DNA from 3 places in the Paenibacillus sp. FSL R7-0313 genome. Region 3 is predicted to be linked to each of the others. Evidence: riboswitches for the same ligand, from Rfam matches in the RefSeq annotation. Region 3 holds a riboswitch; each other region holds the start of a gene.
What was found. A riboswitch is a leader RNA that binds a small molecule or an ion and turns the genes downstream of it on or off. The one in region 3 is predicted to bind S-adenosylmethionine.
Positions count from the first base shown of each region.

Region 1: linked by a shared signal. The riboswitch ahead of NSQ38_RS10615 (methionine ABC transporter ATP-binding protein) and the one ahead of metA (homoserine O-succinyltransferase) in region 3 are both predicted to bind S-adenosylmethionine.
Region 2: linked by a shared signal. The riboswitch ahead of mmuP (S-methylmethionine permease) and the one ahead of metA (homoserine O-succinyltransferase) in region 3 are both predicted to bind S-adenosylmethionine.

Region 1 covers NZ_CP150219.1:2,420,561-2,431,367, reverse strand. Annotated here, with positions in the region: gene NSQ38_RS10670 (NAD(P)-dependent oxidoreductase) at 1-548, opposite strand, end outside; gene NSQ38_RS10665 (iron-sulfur cluster assembly accessory protein) at 773-1,129, opposite strand; gene mqnE (aminofutalosine synthase MqnE) at 1,801-2,907, shown strand; gene NSQ38_RS10655 (hypothetical protein) at 2,892-3,026, opposite strand; gene NSQ38_RS10650 (NAD(P)/FAD-dependent oxidoreductase) at 3,142-4,203, shown strand; gene NSQ38_RS10645 (YuzB family protein) at 4,200-4,454, opposite strand; gene NSQ38_RS10640 (NifU family protein) at 4,535-4,780, shown strand; gene NSQ38_RS10635 (SDR family oxidoreductase) at 4,921-5,700, opposite strand; gene NSQ38_RS10630 (hypothetical protein) at 6,071-6,295, shown strand; gene NSQ38_RS10625 (MetQ/NlpA family ABC transporter substrate-binding protein) at 6,415-7,254, opposite strand; gene NSQ38_RS10620 (methionine ABC transporter permease) at 7,329-7,988, opposite strand; gene NSQ38_RS10615 (methionine ABC transporter ATP-binding protein) at 7,989-9,023, opposite strand; SAM riboswitch class I at 9,150-9,291, opposite strand; gene NSQ38_RS10610 (Cthe_2314 family HEPN domain-containing protein) at 9,421-10,137, opposite strand; gene NSQ38_RS10605 (heme A synthase) at 10,338-10,807, opposite strand, start outside.
Region 2 covers NZ_CP150219.1:2,144,605-2,155,411, forward strand. Annotated here, with positions in the region: gene NSQ38_RS09280 (spore germination protein) at 117-1,829, shown strand; gene NSQ38_RS09285 (spore germination protein) at 1,862-2,962, shown strand; gene NSQ38_RS09290 (Ger(x)C family spore germination protein) at 2,959-4,161, shown strand; SAM riboswitch class I at 4,232-4,333, shown strand; gene mmuP (S-methylmethionine permease) at 4,426-5,838, shown strand; gene mmuM (homocysteine S-methyltransferase) at 5,816-6,883, shown strand; gene NSQ38_RS09305 (PQQ-binding-like beta-propeller repeat protein) at 7,040-8,209, opposite strand; gene NSQ38_RS09310 (hypothetical protein) at 8,243-9,208, opposite strand; gene NSQ38_RS09315 (hypothetical protein) at 9,481-9,714, opposite strand; gene NSQ38_RS09320 (FtsX-like permease family protein) at 9,857-10,807, opposite strand, start outside.
Region 3 covers NZ_CP150219.1:6,185,377-6,196,183, forward strand. Annotated here, with positions in the region: gene NSQ38_RS26880 (cation:proton antiporter) at 1-362, shown strand, start outside; gene NSQ38_RS26885 (YitT family protein) at 474-1,379, shown strand; gene NSQ38_RS26890 (zinc-binding alcohol dehydrogenase family protein) at 1,464-2,477, opposite strand; gene NSQ38_RS26895 (aldo/keto reductase) at 2,474-3,451, opposite strand; gene mqnC (cyclic dehypoxanthinyl futalosine synthase) at 3,683-4,819, opposite strand; gene NSQ38_RS26905 (aminotransferase class I/II-fold pyridoxal phosphate-dependent enzyme) at 5,061-6,233, opposite strand; gene NSQ38_RS26910 (PLP-dependent transferase) at 6,230-7,417, opposite strand; gene metA (homoserine O-succinyltransferase) at 7,442-8,359, opposite strand; SAM riboswitch class I at 8,596-8,719, opposite strand; gene corA (magnesium/cobalt transporter CorA) at 9,171-10,106, shown strand; gene NSQ38_RS26925 (HRDC domain-containing protein) at 10,177-10,807, opposite strand, start outside.

The DNA of each region.
Region 1 (10,807 bases), 3.1 Mb from region 3:
ATATAGCTGTTACCTTCACTGTTCACGAGAATAACGTCGTTGCCTGCTTGATATTTTCCAGTGCGTACGCCTTCTGGATTAAAGAATCCAGCCGGGCTCAAGAATGTCCATTGAATACCTGAGGATGCTTGCAGATCCTGCAAGTTTTGGCCTTGGTTCGTTGCAGTTGCTTTGTAAGCATCAGGGAATCCTGGGGATTCAAAGACACGCAATGTTTTGGAATCGTCTGTAAACAGGCTTCCTGCTCCACCCACCACGATCAGACGAGTGTTTGGTGCATCCTTCAGGATGTTGATCAACGCTTGTCCTACTTCCACATGCAGGTTTTCTTTACCAGCTGGAGCACCAAATGCATTTACAACCACATCGAATGCTTTAAGATCTTCAGCTGTAAGATCAAATACATCTTTCTCCAGCGTATTCAGGCTTTTATCTTCCAATTTGGATGCATTACGAACGATTGCCGTTACTTTATGCCCTCTGTCTGCTGCTTCTTTCAAAATTACACTTCCTGCTTTGCCTGTTGCACCAATGATTGCAATGTTCATCATGATCTCTCCTTTAAATTATCGATATTGTTTATGTTTGAACTTTATATTGTAACTATAGTTGTTACAACTAAGTTTGTCAACCATGCACAATCAGTACACGCAAAAAAGCCCCTGATATCATGCCCGTGCAAAACGGATACAATTCAGAGGCTATCTATTAAAGGGATTGGAAACTGCTTATTTCAAAACAGAATTGAGAAACCGCTGTACAACTCAGTTTCTTAACAATCCTTATCAGGCACACCCGCATCTTCCTTCGTACGGAAAGAAGATCCACAACCACAAGTGGCTACTGCGTTCGGATTATGGATGGTGAACCCACCCGTCATACCAGACTCTTCAAAATCAATTTCAAGTCCATTCAGATATTTCAGGTTTTCCTTCTCGACTACAACCTTCATGTTCTGAATATCCATATACAGGTCCTCATCGGACTCTTTATCGTCAAAGCCCATGGCGTACGAAAATCCGGTGCAACCGCCCGGTGCTACGCCAAGACGCAGGAACATACCAGGTGTCTCTTGCTGTGCAAGCATCTCTTTCAATCTGTCAGCAGCCGTTTCGCTGATGTTAATCATGCCAGGTCACTCTCCTTTTTCATATAAAATCATGTTCAAAAAGGGCGCTTTTCAGTACCAAGAAGATGGGATGAAGATAGAAACGGAGTAGCGGAGCGTATGCAAAACTACGTGAGCAACTACAATGTTTCCAAAGGAAACATACATCGTAAGCCTCCCGCTTATTTCGGCTGAATCCCATATTCGACGCTGAGATGCCGCTAGGCATCCTTCGTAATCAAAAGTGGACTTTTTGAACTACCTTTCATTAACTCTTCTTTAAATTATACTCCACCCCGTCAAGGGTCTCAAGTCATGTTTGCCTCTTTCCGCGTTCCCCCTCTACTCCTTTTTCTTCCCAGTGTATTGAACCCCCGCGATACGAGGTTTATAATGAATAGGTGGTCGCACTGAAATGTCGATATTTTGTCATGACTTATTCAGACGATGGTCATAATTGGAGTTGTAATTTTTTTCACATTTCGAGACTGCAACGCAGTCCCCAATGCATATATGAGTCAACCGACTCCATTTTTTGAAAAAATTTAGCTTTCATATGCAGCACACGCTGCACCGGGTAAATAAGAGTTAGTCCTTATAAGAAGGCGGCAGTTGACCGCATCTTTGCTATGTAGTTCTGTATGCAGATCCTACACACAACTCAAATCCGGTTAAGAACAGGAGGAAACAGTATGTCTACATTGGTAACACCGTTCACAGACAAAAGAATGGCTGAAATCGTTGAGAAAGTGCAGAACGGCGTAAGGCTGAGCGTAGAAGACGGCGTATATCTGTATGAAACAGATGATCTGCTGACTTTGGGCCAGCTGGCCAATGAGGCCAACTTGCGGAAGAATGGCAAGAAAGTATATTTCATCGAAAACATGAGTCTTTATTTTACAAACGTATGCGAAGCCCGCTGCGCTTTTTGTAATTTCCGTAAAGACCAGGGTGAAGAAGGCTCTTATACATTATCCGGTCAGGAAATGATCGATTATGTGGAACAGCATATTCATCCGGGCGTACGTGAGTTCCATATTGTAGGCGGACATAATAACCATGTTCCTTTTCAGTATTATGTCGATTCCCTGCGTGCTTTAAACGAGAAATATCCGGATGTTACACTGAAAGCTTACACGGCAGCCGAGATTGATTTCTTCACTCGCATCAGCGGACTCAGTATCAGAGAAGTTCTGCAGGAGCTGCAAAAAGCAGGTCTGAAAACATTGACTGGTGGCGGCGCTGAGATTCTCTCGGATGAATATCGCAAAAAAATGCGTGTAGACAAAGCCAACGTGGATCGTTATCTTGAGGTGCACCGTACAGCTCATGATCTCGGTATGCGTACACATACAACGATGTTGTATGGATCGATCGAGTCCTATGAGGACCGCGTCAACCATATGGTGCAGATCCGTGAATTGCAAGATGAGACCAACGGATTCATGGTCTTTATCCCGCTTTCCATGCAGCCAAAAAGTAAAAACGCGAGTATTATGCGTCGTAACTCGGCTTATGAGGATCTCAAAACAATTGCGATCAGCCGTCTGATGCTGGATAACATCGATCATATCAAAGCATACTTCATTAACATCGGTCCACAGCTGGCTCAAGTTGCTCTTGGATTTGGTGCTTCAGATGCACACGGCACAATAGTTCGCGAACGGATTAGTCATGCGGCAGGTGCACTCACACCTGAAGGCCTTACACGTAAAGAGCTCATTTGGCTCATTAAAGGTGCAGGACGTATTCCGGTAGAACGTGATACGTTCTACAATGAAATTCAAGTGTACGAATAGGATATAACTCCATCCACAATCAATATTGCACCAGCACCACTCCAGAACGCAGCTTTCATTATAGGGAGACGTTTGAATTCGAGTGGTGCAAACTGCTGAATAATATCTTCAATTTTCAATATCTACTTTTCAATTATTCAAATCATAACAAAAGGAGCAGCTATGTTATTGCATAGCTGCTCCACAGTTTACAGCCCCATTTCAGTGGGACTGATGCAGAAAGGAAGCCGAGTCATGAAAAATTTCGTCATTCTTGGAGGCGGCTATGGCGGCCTCACCATCATCAAGGAACTTCTGGAAGGTAAAATTCCATCCGATACACAAATTATTTTGGTGGACCGTAGCCCCTTTCAGGGATTAAAGACAGAATATTACGCACTCGCAGCAGGAACCGTATCCGATTATGACCTGCGTATCCAATTTCCCGTGAGCGATAAAGTCACTTACCGTTATGGAGAAGTTACTTCGATCGACCTAGAACAGCGTCAGATTGAATTTGAAGGCCAAGACCCGCTCGTGTACGACAAACTTGTCATTGGACTTGGTTGTACAGACCGTTTCCACAATACGCCAGGTGCCGAAGACTACAGCTGCACCATTCAAAGCTTTAGCAAAACACGCGAGACTTACCTGCGCCTTAATGAAGTCAAAGCCTATGGCAATGTGCACATCGTAGGCGGCGGATTAAGTGGTGTCGAGATGGCAGCCGAACTTCGTGAGAGCAGACCCGATCTAAACATCAGCATTCTGGATCGCGGTGAACGTGTATTATCCGCTTTCCCGCAACGTCTGTCCGTGTATGTCCATGAATGGTTCAACGAACATCAGGTAGAGACACGCGGACATATCGCCATTTCACGCGTTGAACCGAACGCCATCTATAACCGGGATGAACAGATTCTAACGGATGCTGTCGTGTGGACTGCAGGCATTCAGCCCGTAAAAGTGGTACAGGATCTGGACGTGACCAAAGACCCTCAAGGACGTGTCGTCCTGAATGAATACTACCAAATCCCGGAATATACCGATGTGTATGTCGTTGGTGACTGCGCAAGTGTACCTTATGCACCTAGTGGTCAAGCTGCGGAAGTACAGGGTGAGCAGATCGCCCATATTCAGCATGCCCTCTGGAAAGGCGAAAAGCCCAATCCACATCCACTCAAGCTTCGTGGCACACTGGGTGCACTCGGCAAGAAGTCTGGGTTTGGGCTGATGGGCAAAACGTCCATGATGGGACGTGTACCTCGTATTCTAAAAAGTGGTGTGCTCTGGATGTCTAAGCGCCATCTCGGTTAGTCGAGATCGAGCTCGTCCCAGACATCGGCTTCGGCAATTTTGGCCAGAATGGCGTTATATAGATCTTCCACTTTGTCCGTGATGACAACTTCTCCATTCACCAATGCAAATGGAGTCATAGAACATTGGCCGCAGTTGGTGAGGCAGCCGTATTCAATCACATCATAGTCTGGATTTTCTTCCAGTTGATCCATGACTTCATCTGTGCCAAAATGCATATTATTGGCACAAAATTCAATAATCGGTCTCATTTAAGTTCACCTGCTTTGTTTGACCATTTTAATTTGTGGCCATTTGTAATATAATATAGGAAGGAAAGGAGTTGAACAATATGAGCGAAAACGCACAAAGCACCATGTATGATGAGGTATCTGATGTGCTTGATAAACTTCGTCCGTTCCTGCAACGCGATGGCGGTGACGTGGAACTGGTCGACGTGGAGGACGGCATCATTAAGCTGAAACTGGTCGGTGCCTGCGGCAGTTGCCCAAGCTCCACCATTACCTTAAAAGCCGGGATTGAACGCGCCCTTCTCGAAGAAGTTGAGGGTGTACAAGAAGTCGTACAAGTATTCTAATCAATCCTTCACGAAATAAACCTCAAGAGCCTTCGCTTCGCATGAAGCGGAGGGCTCTTTTTTTGTGCGCATATTCAGAGTGTCCATTTCATCTGTCCCCAGTTTCAACGGGGTTCCACGTCCAATCCTACAAACTCACCTTAAGTATCCTCGCGCTGTATGGTCGGACGAATCGGATCAAGCCCTCCAGATACATCCATAATGTTGCCTGTTATAAAATCGGAATGATCAAGGCACAGATACGTAATCACTCGTGCGATATCTTCACCGCTGCCAGGACGCCCTCTTGGCGTTTCCTCATCGATGATGCCTGCCATTTCATCAATCGTTTTCTCTTTGTTGGCACCGCGAATATCTCCCGGGCATACCATGTTGACCGTAATTCCATAAGGAGCTTCCTCAACGGCGAGTGTCTTTGTAAAAGATACGAGGCCTACCTTGGCAGCCGCATATACGGCGCGATGAGGCCAAGATCTCGCTTCTCCAGCATGACTGAAGCCAAAATGGATAATGCGCCCCCATTGCTTGCGTCTCATCTCTGGCAATACACGCTGATCCAGCAACATCGGTCCCAACAGATTTCCCTGCACAAGCATCTGGACCTCAGCTTCAGAATAATCCGCAAATAATCGTCGTTCACGGACAAATGGACCTGCGTTATTCACCAAAATATCAATGCTGCCCAGGTTACCTTCCACCTGCTCAACCAATGAAGAGATATCTTCCACCTTGGATATATCAGCCTGGATGGCAATACACCGCACACCCTTGGCTATAATCTGAGCCTTTAAAGCCTCAGCTTCTGTTCTGCTGTGTACATAGTTGAGGGCAATATGACACCCTTGATCTGCCAGACTGAGGGCCGTCATTTTACCAAGACCTTTGGCACTTCCCGTTATGAGGGCAATCTTTCCCTTCACGTTCATCCCCCTCTTCAAAGAGCAGTCACTATCCAGTATAAAAGATTTATCGTCCTCCTACAACTCGCTTATCCACAAGGGATTATCCACCTTTAATTCCAAATATATTTTGATTGAAATCGGAAGCCTAACCAGCAATAGTGAATTCGGCTCGTGGTATGTTGTGTTTGAGTACGTGAAGACAGGTCATATCCATGATGACGATCAAAATTTGAGTGCACTGTCCTTAATCAACTTAGCATCAATGCAGGATACACCTACAAGGAGTACAATGCTTCGACTGACAAAACATCCACCATAGATAGGGCTCAACAGTCTTCTGGTGGGCGGGATCGGGTACACGGGTTCCCAGAAATTCAGTGCTCTTCTTTTGCTCAAAAAAGGATGGGCCTTGATCCTGGTTGTCGTTCTCGGGCTAATCGGTTGGATCAGATACAAAATCAAAAGCTTAAATGGAGAAGAAGAACAACTCTCTCCTTCCGAGAGCATGTATCTGCAAGAAGCAGATGAACAGCAGTATGCTGATCAAAATGAATTGTCCTACTACCGTCAATCTGGACATCACTATAGCGCTGATAAAACGGAAAAACTCTGACTTATGTTGATCCCCACCTCAGCACAGACTCAGGAAACATAAAATAAGCCGTATATCTCTTCAGAAGAGATATACGGCTTATTTTATATAGCTTCACATCATGTCATACATATCGTGAATTATTCAGTTGCAGGTTCAACTGCACCTTTATAACGTTCTTTGATGAATGTTTTTACTTCTTCGGAGTGCAGAGCAGCGGCCAGTTTCTGAATTGCATCTGCATCCTTGTTGTCCTCACGGGAAACGAGGATGTTTGCGTATGGGTTACCTTGCAGATCTTCGATCAGCAAAGCATCATTAGCCGGATTCAGGTTCGCTTCGAGCGCATAGTTGGCGTTGATGAATACCAGATCCGCTTCATCCAGTTGACGAGGCATCATGGCTGCATCCAGCTCAATGATATCCAGGTTCTTCGGATTGGCTGTGATGTCTTGAATCGTAGATGAGATATTTGTGTTGTCTTTCAGGGTAATAATACCTTCCTTCGCGAGCAACAACAGAGCACGTCCACCATTGGATGGGTCATTTGGAATGGCTACTTTTGCGCCGTCAGCCAATTCATCCAAAGACTTAATCTTTTTGGAGTATCCGCCAAAAGGTTCAACATGAACAGGAGTTACAGCTACGAGGTTAAATCCACGTTCTTTATTCTCTGTGTCCAGATAAGGCTGGTGCTGGAAGAAGTTTGCATCCAATTTTTTATCAGCAAGTTGCTGGTTGGGTTGTACATAGTCATTAAACGTAACAACTTGCAAACGAATACCTTGTGCTTCCAGTTCAGGCTTGATGCTTTCCAGAATCTCTGCGTGTGGTGTAGGTGAAGCTCCAACTTTCAATTCAACTGTACGTGGTGCACCTGCTGAATTGTCTGCGCCGCTATCCGCATCCTTGTTGTTTCCGCAAGCTGAAAGAACTGCAATCAGCATAAGACTAAGTAGAGCGAAAGACCATTTTTTCATGTGTAAAACCCCTTCTCTCATCATTTTTTCATGTGGCGTCCGCACGAATGCATGTCCATCATGTTATCTATGTGTTATTTCCTGGTGAAAAATGTAACCAAGCGATCTCCAGCCATCTGGAGAATTTGCACTAAGATGACCATAAATACAACGGAAATGATCATAATTTCATTCTGATAACGATAATACCCATAGTTGATTGCCAGCGTTCCTAGTCCTCCACCACCAACCATGCCTGCCATCGCCGTATACGATACAAGCGTAACAATGGTGATCGTTATACCAGCAAGCAGTCCAGGCAGTGCCTCAGGCAGTAACACTCGTCTTACAATCTGTCCGGTCGATGCCCCCATCGACTGTGCCGCTTCAATGACACCCCGATCGACTTCACGCATTGTTGTCTCTACCAGTCGAGCGAAGTAAGGAGCTGCCGAAATAACCAAAGGTGGTATAACACCAAGCACCCCTGTAGCTGTACCGACGAGCGAACGAGTGAATGGAATAATAGCAACAATCAATATGATAAATGGGATCGATCGCAAAATATTAACAATCAGGGACAGTATAATGTACACCACCCGTGATTTGGTTGAAGCAGATCGGGCTGTCATGAACAGCAGCACCCCGAGCGGTAAACCAAAGATTACGGTAAACAAGCCTGATGCACCCAATATTTGCAGTGTCTCAATGGAAGCTTTACCAACCTCTTCCCAGCGAACTGTTGAAAAATCCATCTAACGAAGCACCTCCACATCAAGTCCCTCAGCGGTTAATTCTGATATCGTCCGATCAATCGCAATGGAATCACCCTCGAACCGAACGGTCAGCTGTCCATAAGGAACCTTTTTGATCGTAGAGATTGTTCCTTGCAGGATAGCAAAATCCACACCTGTCTTACGTACCGTCCTGGACAAAATCGCTTCATACGTTTTGTTACCCAGAAAGGATATCTTCACAAGTTTGGAAGCAGCACCTGCCTGCAAATCAACGCCTGCATTCGCCAGAGCGGTCTCTTCCAGAGCAAGTCCAGCTTCATGGTCACGCATCATGAAGTCCCGCGTAATGGCATGTTGTGGCTTCAGGAACACTTCTGTTACAGGTCCTTGCTCCACAATCCCTCCTTGATGAATGACAGCCACTTTGTCACAGATGTTCTGAATGACATGCATCTCATGTGTAATCAGCACAATCGTGAGGTTGTACTTTTCGTTAATGTCGAGCAGTAACTTCAGGATTGAATTTGTCGTCTGCGGATCAAGTGCTGAAGTAGCCTCATCACAGAGAAGTACATTCGGATCACTCGCAAGTGCTCTCGCAATCCCTACACGTTGTTTCTGTCCACCTGATAATTGAGCTGGATATTTGTTGCTATGGTGCTCCAGACCAACCAGATTGAGCATTTCCTTCACTTTGCAATCAATGGCTTCCTTGGGTGTATTCACAAGTTTTAGTGGAAAAGCTACATTGTCATATACCGTTGCCGAGGATAACAGATTAAAGTGTTGGAAAATCATCCCGATCTTGCGTCTCTGTTGCTGCAATTCGGTTTTGCTCAGTTCAGTCAGGTTGATCCCATCAACCCATACTTCCCCCTCCGTAGGGTGTTCCAACAAATTAATACAGCGAATCAATGTACTTTTGCCCGCTCCGGAATGGCCAATCACGCCGTAGATTTCACCCTTTTGGATGCTCAAATTCAGCTCGGATAACGCTGTTGTAGATTTTTTCCCTTTGCCGTACGTTTTCGTTAAACCTTTTAATTCAATCAATCGCACTTGCCCCTTTCCAACCACCTACATGTATCTTTACCCGATCTAAAGGAAAACTCCCCTTAAAGTACAAAAAAAGAGCCCTTTGCAGATACAAAGAGGGCTCTTCACGTGAAAGAATATACCTTCTCATCTGCCAAAATCGTGTCTTGCACCATTTTGTAGGAATTAGCACCTAACATCTATAACGAATGACACATGTATCATGTCGTTACAAATCGGTTGCCGGGCTTCATCGGGCCTGTCCCTCCGCCGCTCTCGATAAGAAATATGTTATTGTAGGATTTTATAAGTTCATGTAGTTTATGCTTTATAATGTGAACGTAACTTCCGAAATATCAGTTCTATCCGTGTAACATTCGATTGAAACTCAGTATATTCCAAGTATTCCGATTTGTCAAAGGGAATTATTTCTTTTCCATATATTATTGATATAACTATAAGAGGCTGTTAACGTTTCACAGACCATATCGACGCCTTGACGCATTTCCTGCACATGCTGATTCAGATCCTCCAACTTCACTTTACCTTGCAAGGTCTGGTGTAACTGCCACAGGTCATCGTGCATTTCGGAGTTCATGTAGTGAATTTCCATATTACGACGTTTGCGCAGCTTGCTCATCGGCTCACGATAAGAGTCCTTGATCTGAATCAATCGCAACGCAAGATCATGATGCTCCCTCGCATAATCGAACTGCCTCAACACAGTAAAATAGGAAAAATGCGCTTTGGTATTTGACGTATTCAGTTGGAATATTTCATTTAAGACGGTGCCGACTTTATCCAGAATGGCAAAGCAGCGGATAAAGCCATCTTTGTAGAAATACACATACCGAGCATACTCGGCTTTTTCAGTCGGCGTCATATCATCCGTTGAGCCTGCAACGACCTTTTTGCGAAAATGAGCAGCAGCGAAACAGCTTTGCTCCAGTTCATCCAGTGAGGAGATGAGTCCCTGAGTCCACACATACAGCTTCCGATAGTCATGCGTGGGATCATGGTCCACATGCATTTGTCGTTGAAATAGCTCAAGCGTATGCGCCATTGCGTCCATCGCTGCCTTCAATTTACCTTCGTTTATACGTGGCTTTTCCCCCAACAACGTTCGCAGCATATCTAACCTCCTCTTTTCCAAATCAACAAGAATTCATCACCGTAACGTAACACATCATCCATTCCGTGTAATTGCTGCTTGCCATAGGTTGCCCTGATCCCCCTGACATCAAACAAAGTCCACCTGTCCAATGATGTACATCACTGGATGGTGGACTTTCATATTTAGCCCAAGTACCTTTGAAAAAGTGAATCTATATCTTAGAAACGATTAACCGGGCGATACAGCTTGTACACCAGGAAACTCATATACGTTAAGACTCCGAACAATATGGCGATATCCAGCATATGAGCAAGAGCTACGAACATGTATACTTCCGGACGGTTCATTGTCACCATCATGAAAATACCAATGACTACTTGCATCAGAATAAGAACAACGGATACCACACCCAGAGTACGCATTTCCTTATTGTCCGGATGATTACGGTAAGCGAAGTGACCCAGGATTGCAATAACAATCACGAGCGACGCAGCTGCTGCACGGTGAGCAAAAGCAACCGCTACCCCACCCGAAAGCTCAGGAATAATCTGCCCGTTACAGAGCGGAAATCCGGAACATCCGCCGGCAGAATCCGTGTGACTCACAAATGCACCCGTGTATACCACGAGATATGTGTAAATGGTGGAGAACCAGACCAGATTCCTGAATTTTTTACTAACCCGAGGGT
Region 2 (10,807 bases), 2.9 Mb from region 3:
AACCGTTTTTTTTGTCGTTCAGTACACAAAAAAACGGGAATTTTTGTGATCAAACGGGGACACAATACTTGGGAATACCTGCAGCTTCACATGCAGAGAAATGGTGGGGTGGGAACATGTGGTCAACAATTCTATCCTACGTGCCAGATTCGTCCATATGGATTCAGGCATTCTTGGTCTTGATTATTCCGATTGGGATTACCATGACCATGCGCTGGATCAATGCCGCCATTAAGCGTGGAAGCTTCTCGCGTTCGAAGCAACCTGCTGTATCCTCGGAGGATATCTCGCCAGCAGCCAAAGGACAGGGTCAAGGAACCGAAACGGGCCATTATGCCAATATTAAATTAACCGAGAAGTACAATACCAATCTGATTAGCGTAAAAGAAAGCTTTGGACAAAATGCAGATGTGCATATTCGGGAATTTACCATTAGGGGAACGAATACACGGGCTGCGGTCATCTATACCGAAGGCTTGGTAGATCAAGATTTGATTGATGATCACTTGATTACACCGTTGATGTTAGAAGGGGTTCCCATGCTTAAACAGGAAGGATTCCTCCATCCGGACAACGCCCACTTATTGTCGGCATATCTGCAAGATCAATTACTTCCTGTCAGTCTGGTTGAGGAGACGAAGTCCCTTCAAGAGCTTGCAGTAGGTGTACTTTTTGGGAAAAATGCGCTTTTGGTCGATGGACTGCCGGGTGCTTTATTAATTGGAGCCCATAAGATCAAAACAAGAGGTATGAATGAACCCCTGTCTGAGGGATTGCTTCGTGGGCCACGTATTGGTTTTACAGAGCAATTAAGCGATAATACAGGCATTTTGCGTCGTTATGGAAGTGATCAGAGCCTGTTTATTAAGAAGTATGAAGTGGGTTCACGGATCAAAAAAGATTTGGCGATAGCCTATATTCAGGATATTGCCGATCCTAATCTCGTGGCAGAAGTATGCAAGCGAATTGAAGAGATGGATATGGATTCGATGCTGGAATCTGGTTATGTGGAACAACTCATTGAAGATAATACACTGAGTCCCTTTCAGCAGGTTCTGAATACGGAAAGACCTGACCGGGTAATCGGTGCTTTGCTTGAAGGTCGAGTGGCTATTTTATTGGATGGAACGCCATTTGTCCTCGTGGTACCCGTGACCTTCAGCATGTTGCTCCAATCTCCTGAGGATTACTATGAACGCTGGATTCCCGGTACATTTCTCCGGGTCCTGAGGTTTATGTCCGCCATGCTGGCCCTTCTTGCTCCAGCGCTCTATGTCTCTTTTATATCGTTTCATCCGGGGTTGATTCCGACCAAGCTGGTACTGACGATTATAGAAACCCGGACTGGAGTACCGTTTCCTTCTATTATAGAAGTGCTGATCATGGAGCTCTCCATTGAGATCCTGAGAGAGGCGGGAATACGTTTACCCAAGCCGATTGGACCTGCGATGGGTATCGTTGGCGGTTTGATTATTGGTCAAGCTGCCGTACAGGCGGGAATCATCAGTCAGTTTCTTGTTATCGTTGTAGCTGTTACAGCCATATCCTCTTTCACGATTCCTGTCTATAGTGCGGGATTAACGCTACGGATTCTCCGGTTTGCTGCCATGTTTAGTGCTGCAATACTAGGTCTGTTTGGTGTCGTTATGTTCTTCTTGCTGGTTTGTACACATCTTGCACGACTCTCCAGCTTTGGAGTGCCTTATGTCGCACCAGCTGTTCCATATCACTTGAGTGATTGGAAAGATTTTGTCATTCGTGCTCCACTCAACATGATGAGAAGACGTCCCGAGATGACGAATCCGGTAGATGCAGATCGCAAGAAGTAGACAATCCACAGAAGGTCTGGAGGTACAACAAAGTGAATGACTCGCGAGTGAAAATTAACACCACACAGGCCGTTGTTATTATCGTTAACTACATGCTTGGAGCGGGTATTTTGACGTTACCTCGAACAACTAGCAGAGCCGTTGGAACGCCGGACGTCTGGATTTCCATCCTGCTGTCAGGGCTCATTGTCACAGGTATTGGTCTGATTTTGGTTACCCTGTGCCGCAGATTTCCTGAGAAAACCGTGTTCCAGTTTACCCGGGAGATCACCGGGCGCTGGATTGCTTACATACTGGGTTGTGTGACAATTTTGTATTTTATGATCATTTCAGCATTCGAAATTAGAGTCATGGCCGATGTCACGGGGATGTATCTGCTTGAGCGCACGCCTACATGGGCTATTGTAATGGTATTTATGTGGATAGGCATCTATATGATCTCCGGTGGGCTTGGTGTCATTATTCGCGTGTTTGAGATCATCCTGCCGATCACCTTGATTATATTTGTCATGGAGATATTGCTCAGTAATCAGCTCTTCGAAATTAGTAACCTCAGACCCGTATTGGGTGAGGGCATCATGCCTGTACTCAAAGGGCTGAAACCATCGCTACTGTCGTATACCGGTTACGAAGTTATGCTGGTCATCACTGCATATATGCAAGATCCGAAGAAAAGCAACAAGGCGATGACATGGGGGTTAACTATCTCTACAATGGTATATCTGATCACTGTTGTAATGGTCGTAGGCAGTTTGTCCTTGGATGGAATTAAGACCAGAACATGGCCAACATTGGATCTGGTACGAAGTTTTGAGATACAGGGACTGATATTTGAACGTTTCGAATCGTTATTGCTGGTGATCTGGATTATGCAGATTTTCTCGACATTTGCCATTACCCATTACTGTGCTTCCGTAGGAATCCGGGACTTGTTTCGGGCAAAGAAGATACGCTGGATTATGTATGCCCTGCTTCCATTCATTTATCTGACGGCAATGATGCCTAAAACAGTGTTTGAAACTTTTGCACTGGGCGATATGTTAGGTAACGTATCTGTAGTTTTGTTCGCTATATTACCTCTGGTATTGTTGCTTATCAGCATAATTCGCAAAAAAGGAGGCAAACACGCATGATTTCATTCCGCCTGTGCTTAAGAGTAACTTGTGCTGTGTTCATCCTGTGTATAATATCAGGTTGCTGGAGCAGCCGCGAGATAGAAGATCTAAGCTTGTATGTAGGTCTCGGGATTGACGTTGGAAAAGAGACCGATTTCGAGAAGAAGATTTCAGCGCAGGGTGGGCATTATCCCAAACAAAACAATGTCACAGCAACCGTTCAGATTGCCCCTGGGAATTCTAGCAGTCAAAAAAGTCAGCAATCTGGTTCACCCTCTTCTGGCAAAGAGTCTTATTCCAATGAGCAGCTTACGGGAGATTCCATGCTGCAAATTTTTCGTCAGTTTGCTTTGCGGCGAGATCGTCCACTCATTGGACATCATCTGAAGGTTATTGTGATCTCCAAGGATATTGCCAAAAAGTATGGACTGATTCAATTGCTCGATTTTGTACTCCGGGATAACGATATTCGACCGAACTGTCTTGTACTGATTAGTCACCAGCGGGCGGTTGATGTGCTTACCTCAGATGATCCTTCCCGTATTCCTGCATTTTACCTTACAGGCATTACGAACAATGCATACATTTCCAACAAGATTCTGGAACCCGTTTCGCTGGCAAAACTGGATGCACAGATGCAGTCCGGGTCCAGTTTTCTGCTTCAAAATGTGCTGAATGCCAATGGAGAGGACAAGTTCTCCGGGGGCAGCATATTTGCTGCAAATACAACCAAATTTCTGGGGGAACTCAGCCAAACTGATTTGGAAGCTCTGTCCTGGCTTATGCCTAAAGAACAAGGTGGTGTCATAAAAACATATAGTAAGGAGGGTTTCACGGTACTCTATGAAATCAAGAAGAAGAAAATCAAAATCATTCCGAAGGTTAATGGCGATGATATCTCGTTCCATGTGAAGGCAGAGTCTGAAGGATGGCTAATGGAGGATTGGCGGGCACCGGAAGAAGAGGAAAAGGGTGCATATCTGAAAGAAATGGAAAACGATTTTGCTGAACTGGTCGAGCAACAGATCAAACAGTTACTATACAAGCTCCAACATACCTACAAAGTCGATGTTGCTGGTTTCCGCGATAGCATTCGTATTAAATATCCAAAAACGTGGAAGAAGGTTAAAGGGAACTGGGATGAAATCTTTGCTACTATACCCATTACGTATGAGGTAAAGACCTCCATCATCAATCCGGGGTCTTCTACGGAATAGCGAGGTGTGCCATTTATTATTTAAATGTTGACACATTCATGATCAATCGCTATATTTATAAAAAATCATTTTCTTATCCAGAGAGGTGGAGGGACTGGCCCTTAGAAACCTCAGCAACAGATCTGAAGGATACTGTGCTAATTCCAGCGGGTGAAAGCCTGATAGATAGGAGCGTTTGTTTTTATTTGTCAGTAACGGCGCACTCTTTAGGAAGAGTGGGTCTTTTTTGTTTTTTCTGGATGAAGAAGTAGGGGAGCAGTAGGTATGGAGAACAACAACGACAAAGGGCATTTTCAGCGAAAAATGCAGGCACGGCATGTGGTCATGCTCTCTCTCGGAGGAGTCATTGGAACGGGATTATTCCTCAGCTCAGGTTACACCATTCAGCAGGCGGGACCACTGGGAACCATTCTGTCCTATCTGATCGGAGCCATCGTTGTATATCTGGTGATGCTCTGTCTTGGTGAACTGTCTGTTCATATGCCAGAGACGGGAGCATTTCATAGTTATGCAGCCAAATATATCGGACCGGCAACAGGTTACACGGTGGCTTGGTTATACTGGTTAACCTGGACTGTTGCGCTTGGCTCCGAATTCACAGCCGCCGGATTGCTGATGCAGCGCTGGTTCCCATCGGTGAACGTATGGATATGGAGCGCGCTCTTTGCACTGATGATCTTTCTGTTTAATGCATTAACGGTGAAATTATTTGCGGAATCCGAGTTCTGGTTCTCATCTGTAAAAGTAGTTACTATTGTAATCTTCATTATTATCGGTGGCGCAGCCATGTTTGGTATCATTCCCATGGCGGATTCTGAACCGGCTCCATTTCTATCAAATATTACCGCATCCGGGTGGTTCCCTCATGGGGCTACAGCGATATTGATGACCATGCTTGCTGTAAACTTTGCCTTCTCAGGCACCGAGTTAATCGGCATTGCCGCCGGTGAGACGGAGAATCCGGAAAAGACGATACCAAAGGCTATTCATACAACGCTGTGGCGTTTGGTTATTTTCTTCATCGGAACGATTGTTATCTTGTCGGCCTTGCTGCCCATGTCGGATGCCAGTGTACTGGAAAGTCCGTTTGTAGCGGTAATGGAGCGGGTGGGAGTACCCTATGCAGCAGACATTATGAACTTTGTTATTCTGACGGCGATTCTCTCTGCTGCCAATTCAGGCCTATATGCATCTTCACGGATGCTCTGGTCTTTGGCTGACAAAAGAACGATCTCTCCGTGGTTTGCCAAATTGACCAAAAGCGGGGTACCGCTGAATGCACTTCTGATCAGTATGGTGGGTGGTGCACTAGCTTTGCTGTCCAGCATCATTGCACCAGGTACCGTGTATATTACTCTGGTCTCCATCTCAGGTCTGGCTGTCGTTGCGGTATGGATGAGCATCAGTGCCTCCCAATACATGTTCCGCAGACAATATATCCGGGAAGGACATGCGGTCAAAGATCTGGTCTACCGCACACCACTGTATCCGGTGGTACCAATTGTTTCATTTATATTATGCCTAGCTTCATGCATAGGTATTGCCTTTGACCCGACACAGCGAATTGCGCTGTATTGTGGGGTTCCGTTTATCGCAGTATGTTACGCTGCTTATTATCTGACAGAACGTGTGAATAAGAAAAGAGGACAAGTACATGACGCAAGCACAACAGACTAACCCCATAGAACAGATCCTGCGTGAACATCCGGTCATGATTCTGGATGGAGCGCTGGCAACGGAACTTGAACAGCATGGATGTGATCTCGATGATCCACTATGGTCTGCTCGTGTGTTGCTTGAGAATCCGGATGTTATCGTTCAGGTCCATGCAGATTATTTTCGAGCAGGAGCCGACTGTGCGATTACATCCAGTTATCAGGCGACGGTGGATGGTTTCCGCAAGAGAGGGATCGATGAACAGGCAGCACTGGACCTGATTCGCAAGACGGTGCAGCTGGCTGCACAGGCGAGAGATGACGTATGGGCAGAAGTGCAGAGTGGTTTAGTAGGGAGAGAAAGCTCGACAGGTCAGCTTGTAGAAGTTCCTTCGATACGTTCCGAGACCGTGGAGAATGAGGAGCATATAGTAGATCTTACAGTGGATCGCGAAGAAGACAGTCTCCGTCCACGTCCAATTATTGCTGCATCGGTTGGGCCTTACGGCGCTTATCTAGCTGATGGATCGGAGTATGTCGGTCACTACGGTGTGACAGATGAGACGTTGGCTGCATTCCATCGTCCGCGGATGGCCGCGCTGCTTGAAGCGGGTGCTGATATTCTGGCTTTTGAGACGATTCCATCCTTGCAGGAAGCACAGGTGCTGGTTGATTTGCTGAAGGAGTTTCCTCATGCATATGCCTGGTTATCTTTTTCTTTAAAAGACGGGACAAGCATCAGCGAGGGCACACCGCTTGAGGTATGTGCACAGACGTTTGGCTCCGAGCCGCAGATTGCGGCGATTGGCCTGAACTGTGCTCCGATGGAAGTGGTGACAGAAGCCGTAAGTATTCTCAGCCGTGCCAGCGACAAACCTGTTATTGTGTATCCGAACTCGGGAGAAGTATACAATGCAGCAACGAAGACGTGGAGTGGACAGGGTACATGTGGCAGTATGAGTGATGCTTCGGAGGCATGGGTTGCTGTGGGTGCAAAAATCATTGGCGGCTGTTGCCGTACTACGCCACATCAGATTGGCGAACTTGCGAAGAAGTGGCGGAATTAAAAGACTTGATGTAGAGTTGTACCCCGAAAAGCTAGAGATACAACCAAATATGAAGAAGCCCTCACGACCCATTACTGGATTGGTGAGGGCTTCTTCAGTGTGATTTAGCGTTAACATCAACATGAGGACATTCCTCTTCTGATGCTTCTGATTGTGCTATTTAATTAACTGAGTGCTAACTAAGGTACGACCTTCGTCACTCAGGAAGTACAGACCGGTTGTGTTATTGAGAAATAGACGTTCCTTTTCAAGATCAAATTCGCCTTTCTTGTAGGTGAACAAAACCTTAAGATTGCTTGTGTCCATAATAACAAGTTCGTCATTTCCATTCTTTTTAGCTGTAAACATAAAACTTGTACCATCAACTGCCATATGAAGAGGCATCCAATAGCTGTTATAGGTGGTTGGTATCGGCAGATATGCCTTCTCAGCGATTAACTTACCCGCAGATGAATATAATTTTATTCGTTTATTTTTAGCATCCACAAACAAAAAACGATCCTTCAATGCAACAATTTCTGTTGAATAATCAATATAAGGAAGTTCTTTTGTCCATCTGATTTTCCCCGTACTATTGTATGCTTTTAGCGTCATAGTTTTTTTGTGAATACTATAATGCAACAATGTATCATCAGATATACTCATAATCTGGTTATACCCTTTTCCGCCAGCAATCGTTTTTATTTTTTTTCCTGTGGTCAGGCTGCTCATGTAGAAATCGGGATGATCACTAAATTTTTTGCCGATGATCACATTTCCTGTAATCTGTTCAATTAAATATGGAACTTTGAACTTTTGGATTAAAGTTCCTTTTGTATCGTAATAGTAGAGTGTACTACTTTTTGAATCGTCAGCGTGCATAACCACATATAAACTTCCATTTTCTTCTGGATAGGCTAACTCAGCCCCGTTTCTCAAAAAATCTTCTTGCGTGCCGGGCAAAGGTGCAGTCCAACGGATTTCACCTGTGGCTATATGCTTGGCACTCACTTGATTATCGTGAAAAATAAACATATATCCATCATCGGAAAGTTTGTACTCGTTGTTCGTTGGAATGGACCAGAGGAGTTTCCCCGTTTTGGCATCTACACTGTCGATATAATAATCATTATTCTTGTCTGCTTTAGTTACGAGCAGACTTTCATTCCCCATGGTATCTGTAACACTCTTCATTGAATATGAGCTTGTTGCACTCTGTCCGCCGTTGGTAATATCATACCCCCATTGGAATTGCAGCAGATCTTTAGCCAGAGCTGGCTCGGATGGGATCGCAAGGAAGATGCATAGGCTGGCTATAAGCCAATAGTTGATTCGTTTTAAACTCATGATTGGTAGACTCCTTATGTAATGTTCTCTGGATTATGGAAGTAACTGATACTTTCTTATCGTTTGCCCGTCGGAAGGTATGAAAAATAGTTCATTTTGCTTGTTGAGGAACAGTTCATCTCGATTAAACCTTACATCTTTCCAATCGTTCTGCGACACCCGATAGAGTTCTCTCAGATTATTTGAATCTCTAATCACGAGTTCTATTCCCTGTTCCGTGTATTGGATGTACATAAAACTCTGTAAATCGATGGCCATTTTCAGAGAGCTATTTGGCTCACCTTGCATGTAGAAGGGATTTTCATTGACCCCTGTAATGAATTTTCCATCGGAATTCATAAGCATGATATTGCCTGCGGTTTGTTCCAGATACAGCACACGATCATGGATGATAAATATCTCGGGAGGCCCCTTTTTAAAAGAAAAATCATACTTCCATTTCAAATTTCCTGTAGGCGAGTATGCCCTCAACTCAAGTTCACGGTTATTGATAAACTTCCGGGTTATTAGGGTTCCATCGTCCGTAACCCTATTCCCGTAGGGCAAGGTTGTTTCATTGGTCAGCACCGTTAGCTTCTTACCTGTAGAAAGATTAAAAACATGAGTATACGGACTTTTGTTGCCCGGTTGACCTAAAATAAAATTGCCTTCTATTGTGTAATATTGCATATAGGGGAGAACAAGCTTTTTGCTTCGATGTCCCTGTTCATCATAATAATAAAGAGTTACATATTTGTTTTTGTGATAAGTGAAAGAATAAACTGTTCCGTTTTTGGCGAAATCTGAGGACTGACCTTCACGAAAGTAAGGGTTTATTGAAGACCATATCGGTTTACCAGTTGTCAGATCCGAGACCGTAATAATATCATCTAATCTATTTTCATAGTCATCAGTTTCAGCAGGTTTGAAAGTATACATGTAACCATCACTTGTTGAACCATAATCAGATTCTGGCTTGGACCATCGGATGTCCCCGGTTTCACCACTTATGTTCTCCACATATATGAGGTCCTCATTCACAACCTTTCTCACCAGAATGTTTAGGTTGCCGGACGAATCCAGTCTGAAGTAATGCGGAGTGAATCCATCCCCCCATTGGCCAGAATCGACCTGCTTGACCCATTCAAGTTGTGGCACGGTCTTGGCTTTAGCCGACGCTGAAGGTTTGTCTACTGACAACAATCCTAGACTCAGGATGCTGATCAACAAACAAAATCGAATACATAACCATTTCAAAATAAACAACTCCTTAACAAAAATCGAGGTCAAACTTAATCTGGACCTACCGTTTCATTTTTAATATCCTGCACCAACCGTATGATCTCCGCAACACCTAGTAACAATAGTCCTGCTACAATGCCGTTCATCATAACTGGAAGAGTCAAAGACCATTGAAAGCCACTGAACTCATTTTGCCCAACGAGGATGCCGGCAATAATGGATAGAATGATGCTAATCCAAGCTATCCACTTCAACAATTTACTCGTTTTATTTTTGTTGTACAAAGAAATTAACTCCTTTACCATAGTATGCCATTAAGTCTATCATATCTATCATTGCTAGGTATATAGGACTATTTCTGTGTCGGATTTAGAGTTTTGTTGAAATATATTGTCATGTGTTTTAATGTCTGTCTGCTGCTGCATGTTATTCAATAACAAGAATGCGCGGGGGTGCCTGACGAATCACCTTGGATGATCTCCAGGAGCCAAAAGCTGCTGCAAGGATACTCAGAGAAGAGAAAAGTATAATTCCCCACCAATTCAGAACCAATGGGATTTGAACAATACCGTATCCCGAGAGTACTTTTTCAAGCAACAACGGAAGAAGGTACACGCCAGCAATAACGCCAAACATCGAACCGATTAGGGATAACAATACGACTCCCAGTGTAATAGAAGACCGAATACTGCTAGATGTCATTCCAATCGACTTATAAATGCCATACGTCTTGCTCTCTTTGCGAATACTGATCCGGCAGGTGCTGAAGATAATGATAAATGTAACCAAAATGAACAGCAGACCAATGAGAGCCATGGGGTACACAAGAATGCTTGCAGCTTCTGCATAAACAGAATCCAGCAGCGTTTTTTGCGTGACGATGGAAGCAGAGTCTTTGAACCGCTCATTCAATTGGTTAGCAATGGCTCCTGCCTGTGAAGGATCGTTGACATTGATAAACGCGACATTTACATCTCCGTAATTCGGATTCACGCTTCGAACCGCTTGAGCTGTGATTCTTCCGGATACCGACAAGTCGGAGATGGCCTGATAGATGCCCGAAATCATGAACGTGCGCTTCTCTCCTTCAATGTAGAGATCAATGAGATCTCCCATATCCTTGTTTAACATCTTGGCAACACTAACCCCGATTGAAATTTCATTTTCGAGTTCCGGATTGTTTCCTCTCAACGTCTCAAAACCAAGATCTTGATAGCTTCCATCCAGTACTCTTAGATAAAGACTGGTAGACTGGCTGACCACGTCGGTTGAATCATCTGGAAGGATAACTCCGGTGATGTTTCCTTGCCAGCCCACATTTTTGATGCGAGGGTCTTCTTCCAATACGTTCTGCAGCTCTGCTCTCGGAAACGTAGT
Region 3 (10,807 bases):
TGGGTGGCGAAGCCGTATGGTTAGCTCTGATTGCAGTTGTTATTACATTGTTCGGTAACTTCCTGGCAGGTATGATGGCCGGACGCAGTGCAGGACTATCGCCCAAAGCATCGGCCAATATTGGATTAACCATTGTGTCACGGGGTGAATTCTCCATCATCTTGGCCAACATGGGTAAAGCAGGAGGACTGCTGCCAATGATTCAACCGTTTGCCGCACTGTATGTCCTAATTCTGGCCATTCTGGGTCCTTTATTAACCAAAGAGTCCAAACATGTATTCCGTTTATTGGATAAAATATTTAAGTTCAAAGATCCTCGGAAAAAGAAAGAAGAACCGAAGGTTCTGCAGAAAGAAGGATAATCCCTATGTCTGTGCAGAACAGACATACTATCGTACTTCGCGGCTCTACGCCGATCTTTCTGTGACTAACCCAGGGGGATGGCTCGAAAGCCGCACTAAGGAGGATGACCTATGAAAGCACCTCTGATATCGGCTAATCCGGTGCCAAACACCGCCAAGACCAGGATATCGTCTACCCGCCGCTGGTTAAACCTGTTTCTCGTTATTGCGGGCGGAATTCTGGCCTCCGTGGGACTTGAATTGTTCTTACACCCCAATAAGATTATTATTGGAGGCATTACAGGCATTTCCTCACTCTTCGCCCACTGGACCGAAATGAGGATTGGATTGTTCCTATTTTTATTCAATGTTCCGTTTATATTTCTGTCTTACAAGATTGTGCAGAAGAAATTTGTACTGGTTACTGTTCTAGGTTTGGTTGTCTTTTCGATCGGTGCCATTGTGCTTCATCCCATGCCGCCACTTGTAGAGCATCCGCTGGCTGCCGCCATGTTTGGCGGATTATGCCTCGGACTCGGAATTGGGCTCGTCGTGCGGTATGGCGGGACACTGGATACGCTGGAAATCGGTGATCCGTCTTCCCGCCCACCTGAACGTGTATTTAGCGGAAAACGGATGCTTATCGAAAAAATAATCATGCTGCTTAACTTGTTGATACTGACAGCCGCTGGTGTTGTCTTTGGCTGGGACCAAGCGATGTATTCCGTAATCGCCTACCTTATTGCTTATGAAATGGTGTACATTGCGTTCAGGGGCTTCTCTTCCAAACGCAAAGTATGCATTTTGACCACACAAAGCTCTCAAGTTGAAAAAGCTGTACGCAAACGGCTACGCCGTGAACCTGGAATTCTGGAAGCCACTTCTGACTCAACACAACTCGCGATGGCGGAAGGATGGATCAGGCAAATCCCGGGTGCACTTTATTATGAGGTACATGTGCTGGAGATGATCTGGTTGAAGTCCATTGTGCATCACATTGATCCACATGCGGGTATTGTGACAAATCCGGAAAAATAAAAAAACGCTCTCTTACCCTATGGATGGACAGTATTGTCCAACAAGGTCAGAGAGCGTTTTTTCTGTTTTTATAATTAATTGATATTATAGTTCAACGATGGCTTTGACTACATGTGAATCTGGCAATAGCCATTGGTCTATTGCAGTAGGTAACTCATCAAATTCCACGCGGTGTGTGATATACCCATCCATACTTAATTTCTTTTGACGCAAGGTGGACAGGACCTGTTCAAAATCTTCACGGGTTGCGTTTCGACTGCCCAGGATACTCATTTCCCGCTTGTGAAACTCAGGATCATGAAAGGTAATATCCGCTTTCACCAGTCCTACAAAAATGAGTTGACCACTATGCGCAACATATTGAATGGCCTCATTCATGGAATTCACGTTACCTGTTGCATCGAAGACAGCCGTAGCATAGTCGCCTCCCGTGATTTCAGCCACTTGCTGCACAGCTTGTTCATTAGCTTGAACCAGTACATCCGCTCCAGCCCATGTTCGGCTAAGCTCCAGCCTGTCCAGATTACGATCAACGGCAATAACACGCGCCCCCGCCTGTTTGGCAAATGCCATCACACCCAATCCAATAGGGCCAGCTCCAATCACAACCACATGCTCACCAGGTTTAATTCCTGCTCTTCTGACGGCATGGGCTCCAATGCTTAATGGTTCTACCATTGCCGTCTCATCCAGCGTCAAACCTTCTGCTGAGAGCAAATGTGAGACAGGCATGCTGATTTTTTCTCTCATGCCTCCGTCTACGTGCACACCCATGACTTGCATGGACGCACAACAATTGGTTTTTCCACTGCGACATGCAATACAGTGACCACAATGAAGATACGGAATAATACTTACCTGATCCCCAGGCTGTAACCCAGCCTCGTTCGGACCGATTTCTTCAATAACAGCCGCCAGTTCATGACCCAGAACACGAGGATAGGTAAAGAATGGCTGATTGCCTTTGTACGCATGCAGATCCGTTCCACAGATCCCAATCCGTCGAATGGCAATCAACGCCTCCCCTTCTGCTCGTTCCGGTTGTGGCAGATCTTGCAGCTCCAAACGGTCTATTTCTTCACATACAATGCCTCTCATCCTTGTTCCCCCTTGGACGCTTCTGATGTCATGTTATTATGCTTTGTATTATACTCAGGACGTCCGCTTGACCACGTCTCGTTATGCAATGGAGCCAGAATGCGCAGCACTTCATCCAGCAGACCCTGATCTATCGGTTCCTCTATCCAGGCTGCGTTATTAACGATATTGCGCTGGTTGGCACTGCTCACCAGTGTTGTTGGAATACGTTCATTCGCCGTCGAGAATTGCACGGCCAGCTTGGCAATGTCACTGCCTTGTTCTGCACAGAAGCGGGCAGCCTTCAGGCAGAGCTGTTTCACCCGTTCATCTGCCGGATGCCAGGCAGGAGCACCTCGAGTACTTAACAAGCCCATAGAAAGAGGCGAAGCATTCACAAGGCCAATTTCTTTTTTTTCCAACAAGGGCAATAACGATAATAATGAGGTATCATTCAATGAATAATGACAATACGAGATGATCGCATCCGCATCGATCTGTGGCAGAACCTTCTCGAATAAAGGCAAGGGCAATCCACAAATGCCCGCATGTCGTATAACTCCCTGCTCTTTCAGTCGCAGCAACGTTGGAAAGGCTTCTTCTACGATGATCTCTGCTGGCACAAATTCAATATCATGCAGGAACAGAATGTCGATATAGTCTGTATGCAGTCGATCCAGGCTCTCTTGCACGCTATCCAGAATCCGCTGACGTGAAAAATCAAACTCATTTTCCCCATACCGTCCGGCTTTGGTTGATAACATATATGAACTGCGCGGCAAGCTGCGGATGGCTTCACCCAACACTGTCTCCGCCTTTGTCAGGCCGTAGTAAGGTGAAACGTCTATGTAATTCATCCCCGCATCTACGGCCGCATGTACAGTGCGAATCCCTTCGTCCCGGTCAATGTCACGAAATACAGAACCGAGTGAGGATGCCCCAAAGCTCAATACAGGTACGTCCAGTTCCGTCTTGCCAAGTATTCTTCTCTTCATCGGTTTACCCCTTCCAGCGTGTCTGACTACACAAGTTCCCTTTCATTGTAACAGTTCAATTTCAATATAAAATATCGCCAATTGCGTAACATGTACTGTTTGATGACCTCAATCCGCAGAAACAAATCAAAAAGCCCGCCGTCTCTCCAAACGGAGTAGTCAGCGGGCTTGGTTTCATAAATACTTATCTAACGATCAGCATTTATGGGAGTAGTATTCAAATAATCAGGATTAGTTCTGCATTACGAAATCTTCATGCACGGAATTCTCTTCGTCGAACATGCGCACAATCTCGTATCGGGTGTTACGTTGTGCCGGAATATAACCGGACTCCCGAATCAAACGCAGAATGGATTCAATGTTAACTTTGTAAGTTGCACCAGCAGCAGATACTACATTCTCTTCAATCATGGTGCTACCGAAGTCATTGCAGCCAAATTCAAGCGACTTCTTACCAATCTCAGGACCCATCGTTACCCAAGAGGATTGAATGTTCTTGATATTATCCAGCACCAGTCGGCTGATGGCTACAGTCTTCAAGTACTCTTCTGGAGTCTGACGCTCCAGCTTCAGGTTGGTATTGTCTGGCTGGAAAGTCCACGGAATGAACGCCAGGAAACCTTCGGAGTCATACTTGTTCGCAATACATTCGTCCTGAGCTTCACGTACACGGAGCAAGTGCAATGCACGCTCTTCCATCGATTCACCAAGGCCGATAACCATTGTTGCCGTGGTGTTCATACCGATGCGGTGTGCAGTTTGCATAACGTCCATCCAATCCCGCCATGAGCCTTTCAAACGGCTAATCTTCCGACGTGTGCGGTCATCCAGAATTTCAGCGCCGCCACCAGGCAAGGAATCCAGTCCAGCTTCGTGAATGGCACGAACAACCTCTTCCAATGTAAGGCCATCGGATACTTCAACCATTTTCATAATCTCCGCTGGAGAGAAAGAGTGCATCGTGATGTTCGGGAAACGCTCTTTGATGGCTTTCAACAGGTCTGTATAATAACTGAAAGGCAAGTTTGGATTCGTTCCACCTTGCATCAAAATCTCGGTACCATTCACATCTTCCGTTTCCTGAATCTTCTGGAAAATAACTTCGTCTGGAAGCACATACCCTTCATCCGAACCGGGTCTGCGATAGAAAGCACAAAAACGGCAGTACACATCACACACGTTTGTGTAGTTGACGTTACGCCCAATTACAAATGTTCTGTATGGTTCAGGGTGCATGCGTTTCATAATGACATTAGCAGCTGCCCCGATTTTGTCCACTTCATCGGATTCAAATAACTGAATCGTGTCTTCCAAGTCCAAACGTTCGCCCCGAAGGGCTTTATCTAAGATACGGTCTACCGTACTCATCGTAAAAAAGCCTCCCTCATGAAGAGAAATTATATAACGATCCGTCCCAACTTGTTCAAGAGAAGCAAGTTCTGGTGGCAACATCGTATTTCTGTACTCCACATATCGTAACACAGGTTACATGTGAAAAAAAGCACCTTATGTTCAGGTGCTTTAAAAATAAGTAAAAATTTTTACATATGGAAAAGAATTAGTTCGAACTTAAGTGATACGCATCGGCGTATTCGGGCATCCACTTTTGCTAGGATTCCTGAAGTGCTTGCTCCAAATCTACAATGAGATCTTCGATATCTTCCAGACCTACGGAGAAGCGCAGCAACCCGTCTGTAATGCCACGGTCACGGCGAACCTCAGCTGGCATTGCCGCATGAGACATCATGGCTGGGTAGGACAGAATACTCTCCACAGCTCCCAAGCTTACAGCAACAATAGGTAGCTTCACCCGGTTAAGAACTGCTTTTGCACGATCACCTGAACCGACGTCAAATGAAACGACAGCTCCATATCCTGTGGATTGACGCTCATGTGCCTCGCGGCCCGGATGATCCTCCAGTCCAGGATAAAAGACAGCGGTAATATCACTGCGTTCATTAAGCCATGCCGCCAGTTTGGCTGTGCTTCGCTCACTATGAGCCATGCGAGCCCCCAAGGTTTTCATGCCGCGCATCAGAAGCCAGGATTCTTGTGCACCGAGTACAGTTCCAAGTCCATTTTGCAACTGTTTCAGTTGTACGCCAAGTGATTCCGTGCGAGCAACGGCTAACCCTGCCAGTACATCACTGTGACCTCCGAGAAACTTCGTAGCACTATGTACGACGATGTCCACACCAAGCTCAATTGGACGCTGATAGTACGGTGTCATAAAGGTGTTATCCAGAATCGTGATCAGGTCATGTTCCTTCGACCAGTCAGTTACGGCAGCGATATCCGTAATTCGCAGGGTTGGGTTGGACGGTGTTTCCATATAAACTGCCTTGGTGTTTGGCTTGAGTGCCGCTTTTACTTCATCAATGTTGGTCATGTCTACAAAGGTTGTCTCAATCTGCATACGGCTTAATATGGAAGTAAGCAAACGATACGTACCTCCATATACGTCTTCCGTTACAATCATGTGATCTCCTGCGGAGAACATCATGAACACGCTTGAAATCGCAGCCATCCCCGAAGAATAGGCAAAGCCTCGTGCACCGCCCTCAAGCAGTGTGATGTAATCTTCCAAAGCCTGCCGTGTCGGATTACCCGAACGACTGTAATCATGTTGAGGCGGATTGAAGATATCAAAATGATGGAAGGTTGAAGCTTGATAGATTGGTACACTGGAGGCTCCAGTTGTTTTGTCAATTTCATCTCCAAAATGGAGCAATTTGGTATCAAATTTCAATTCCGAATTGGGCTTGTTATTGGACTCACTCATGAGTGCACGCCTCCTTCCACTTCCTGTTGTGCAGCTGTCAGAGCATTGCCGAGATCTGCAATCAGATCATCCGCATGTTCAATGCCTACAGAGAACCGGAGCAAACGGTCATCCACACCTACGGCTTCACGAATTTCAAGCGGAATATCCGCATGCGTTTGTACCGCTGGGTAGGTCATGAGGGATTCGACTCCGCCGAGACTTTCGGCAAAAGCAATGAGTTTGATATGACGCAGCAATGGTTCAACATAACGTGCATCCTTCACTTTGAACGAGAAGATACCTGTGTTACCCGTGGATTGTTTATTCTGCACCTCATACCCCGGATGATCCGACAGGCCTGGATGGTACACTTCACCCACCGCTGGATGCTCAAGCAAATATTTGGCAATGGTAAGCGCATTGTATTCATGACGCTCCATGCGAAGAGCCAGCGTTTTCATACCTTTCATCAACTGGTAGGAGTCACTTGGTGACAATACCGCTCCAATGGAATTATGCAGGAATGCCATCTCTGCAGATAATGCCTCACCCTTGGTTATAATTAGTCCGGCCAGCACATCATTGTGTCCGCCCAGATATTTGGTAGCGCTATGAATGATGATATCGGCACCGAGTTCAATCGGACGTTGGAAAAATGGAGTCAACAACGTGTTGTCAACAATGGTCAACAGGTTGTAACTTTTCGCCCAGGAAGCAACAGCTTCCACATCAGTGATCATCATCAGTGGATTGGTTGGTGTTTCAATGAATACAGCTTTGGTATTCGGCTGACGAACCTTCTCCAATGCTGCAAGGTCATTTGTGTCCACATAACTGGCAGTTACGCCGAAACGGGACAAGATGCGTTCAAGCAGACGATAGGTTCCACCATACAGATCCAGCGATACAATCAGATGATCCCCTTGACCAAACATGGCAAAGATCGTTTGCAGCGCGGCCATTCCCGAGCTACAGGCAAACCCTGCATCACCGGACTCCAGCGCTGCGGCGGCTTCTTCCAATACTTTACGGGTTGGATTAGTCGTACGAATATAATCAAACCCCGTGCTTTGTCCAAGCTTCGGGTGGCGAAACGCAGTGGATTGATAGATCGGAAAGTTAATGGCGCCTGTTACCGGTTCATTGATGGACCCAATTTGTGCTAAGCGGCTTTCGATTTTCAACTTGTTGTTGTCTTCCATTGCTGCATCCTCCTGTAATCTCGATTAGATTTGCGGGCCAATATCGTAAGGTGTTTCTTGATACACATAGTAATTGAGCCAGTTAGAGAATAATAAGTTGGCATGAGCGCGCCAAGTAGCCGGTGGCACACGGGAAGGATCGTCATTCGGATAATAATGTCTAGGCAATGCGATATCCAACCCTTTGGCTGTATCCCGGTCATACTCCCACTTTAATGAGAACGGGTCATACTCGGCATGTCCTGTGGCAAAAATCTGTTTGCCGTCTTTGGTAGCAACCAGGAAGATCCCCGCTTCCTCGGATTCAGCCAAAATCTCTAAATTCTCATTCTTTTCAATATCTTCGCGTCTCACTTCCGTATGACGGGAATGTGGAACGTTGAATACCTCATCGAATCCACGCAACAACGGAACATGTGGTTTATTGATGGTATGCGGGAAAACGCCAAAACACTTTTCATCCAGTGCAACCTTAGGTACGTCAAAATGATGGTATAAACCTGCCTGGGAAGCCCAACATATGTGGAGGGTTGAAGTCACATTGGTTTTGGTCCATTCGAAGATCTCCTGGATTTCATTCCAATAGTTCACGTCTTCGAAATCCATCTGTTCCACCGGGGCACCCGTAATGATCATTCCATCGAAACGGCGGTGCTCAATCTCATCAAAGGTTTTATAGAACAGATCCAAATACTCCTGAGACGTATTCTTCGACGTATGGGATTTGGGATGTACGAGAACGACATCCACCTGAATAGGCGTGTTTCCCACCAGACGAAGCAATTGTGTTTCGGTCGTTTCCTTTGTGGGCATCAGGTTTAATATAGCGATACGGAGTGGACGAATATCCTGCTGATATGCAGAAGTTTCATCCATGACGAAGATATTCTCTCCTTCAAGTACTTCTTTTGCTGGTAGAGTATCGGGTATTTTGATTGGCATAGTAAGTCTAACTCCTCCTTTTGCATAGATAGATGCAGCCACCCCTGGCTTGATGTCTTCACATCAATACAGGTATAGACTGCCTTGAGCTTGTAAAAACATTGAATTGCTCTTTCATCCAACGTTACAAACAACCTCAAGTTCCTTAGCGAAAATCACTGCTGAGAAGTCGGGGCATATAACAAAGACCTTCCTCGGATTTCGAGAAAGGTCATATGTAAAAAAGATATGCGCCTCTCTCATCTCTCAGTTACAACAGTGCCACTTGACACTTAGTCGCTGCAAGAATTAGCACCGTGCGGTATACCGCCGGTTGCCGGGTTTCATCGGGCCAGTCCCTCCACCTACTCTTGATAAGATTTCGCTGTATTAGATTGTAATTAAATATGGTTCACCGTCTACTTTATTACATTAATGCCCTCACGTCAAGATGCAGTTCGATGTCTGCTTCCCAGATCGGAACCGTTCATCATCCGTTGTCATACACTGCCTCAGGGCGCGAAATAGACACATTTTTGCGCTTGAAAGCACCTTGTACCAGCGGTATACTAAACAAGGTGTTATAAACCCTTATGTGAGAGGTGACATATTAAATGGATGGCGACCCGAGGCCTGACTGGCAGCCGAATTCCGACAAACTGCATAGAGAATTGACATCAGCATGCCGGCAGCGGGACGTGACTTCCGTTTGATTATATAGTGAACGCAGCCCTGATCTCCAGGCTCCGCTGCCGACCGGCTGATTTGTTCTTTTTGCGCCCATAATGATAATATCCGCCAAGTTGGCGGGTGCAGAAGGAGTAGATTAACGATGAAAATCCGGTTGGTAAACAACGGTGTATTTATTCCGGTGGACGACATTCAGCAGGCGCTGACTCCACCAGCGGAAGGATTTTACTGGATTGATGCAGACGTAGACGATTTGGCGGTACTTCAGCCGCTGTTCTTGATGCATGATCTGGCTGTGGAAGACTGTCTCAGTGACGAAGAACAACGTCCGAAGATTGAAATTTATGAAAACCATTATTTTATTGTAATTAATAGTATCCGTTTCGATGATGAAGAAATATTTCTACGTGCGGTGAACTTGTTCCTCGGCAGACATTTCATTATTAGTGTTACAAAGCAAAAGGTCAGCGAATTGCGTACACTGAAACCAATCCTGTGGGAACAGGAAATCAGTACACCGGATCGTCTGCTGTATTTGCTGGTTGACTTGATTGTTGATAATTATTTCACCGTAGGTGACCGAATTGAAGCACGGATCGAGAAGCTTGAGGAAGACATTCTGATGCACACCAAAAAGTCACATCTGAATGAAATCATCGGGCTGCGCAGTGAGATTCTGTGGCTGAAGAAAGTGCTCGGACCTCAGAAAGAGGTCATTAACACCCTGAACAAAAAAGATCTGCGTCTCATCGATGATCAACTGCAAAAGTATTTCAGTGACATCTATGAGAATGCTGTAAAAATATCTGAAACCTTTGAGACTTATCGCGACCTGATGGGCAACTTGCGAGAAGCCTACCAATCCAGTATTGCGAACCGGGCGAATGAGATCATGCGTGTATTTACCGCCATTACCACGGTCTTCATGCCGCTGACGGTCATTACCGGTATATACGGCATGAACTTTACGAATATGCCAGAGCTTAACTGGAAATACAGCTATTTTGTTGTGATTGGCCTGATGGTTACTCTGGGCCTAAGCATGTTCTTCATTTTCCGTAAGAAAGACTGGGTATGAACTCGTATGAAACAACAAAGACGAAGCGCTCCTCCGGGAGCAACGCCTCGTCTTTTTTCATTTCTAATCATTAACCAACATTCTTCTCTGTCTCTGCGTGCCGACGAAAACGGATTCGAATCATGCGCAGTCTTTCATAGACCTGCTCCAGACTTCCTCCATCGGGTTTCTCTCCTCCATACACCTTATGTAATACTGGCTTCAGGAACGTATCTCCCAGCTCCTCATACGCACTCCATACGGCCTCTTGTTCGTTCTCTGGCATCACTGCCAGCTCCACATCAAGAAGACAATCGGTGTCATAACCTTCATGATCCAGTGCCTCTAACAACTCAACCAACTCGCGTCGGGATAATCCGGATCGATTAACAATCTCCTCTAACGTATACCCTTCCTTCATGCCTTCAAGCACCTGCTTGCGCGTGGTGAACTTATCAAGTTCCTGCTTGTACTTCTGCTCTCTCTGCTTGTATAACCAACTCTCATACTCTTCTTCCTTCAGCGCCGTGTATACCCAGTCCAGCGGGAATGTCGTTGAACGCTCCAACCCGTTTGTAATCTCCATCCATTCCGTACCATACTCAGTCGCTTTGCTCTCTCCTACGCCCGGCAGTTGCATCAGTTCATCCAACGATTGCGGAACAAAAGCACTGATCAAACGCAGCAGACGATTCGTTGCAATAAAATACGGTGCCTTCCGG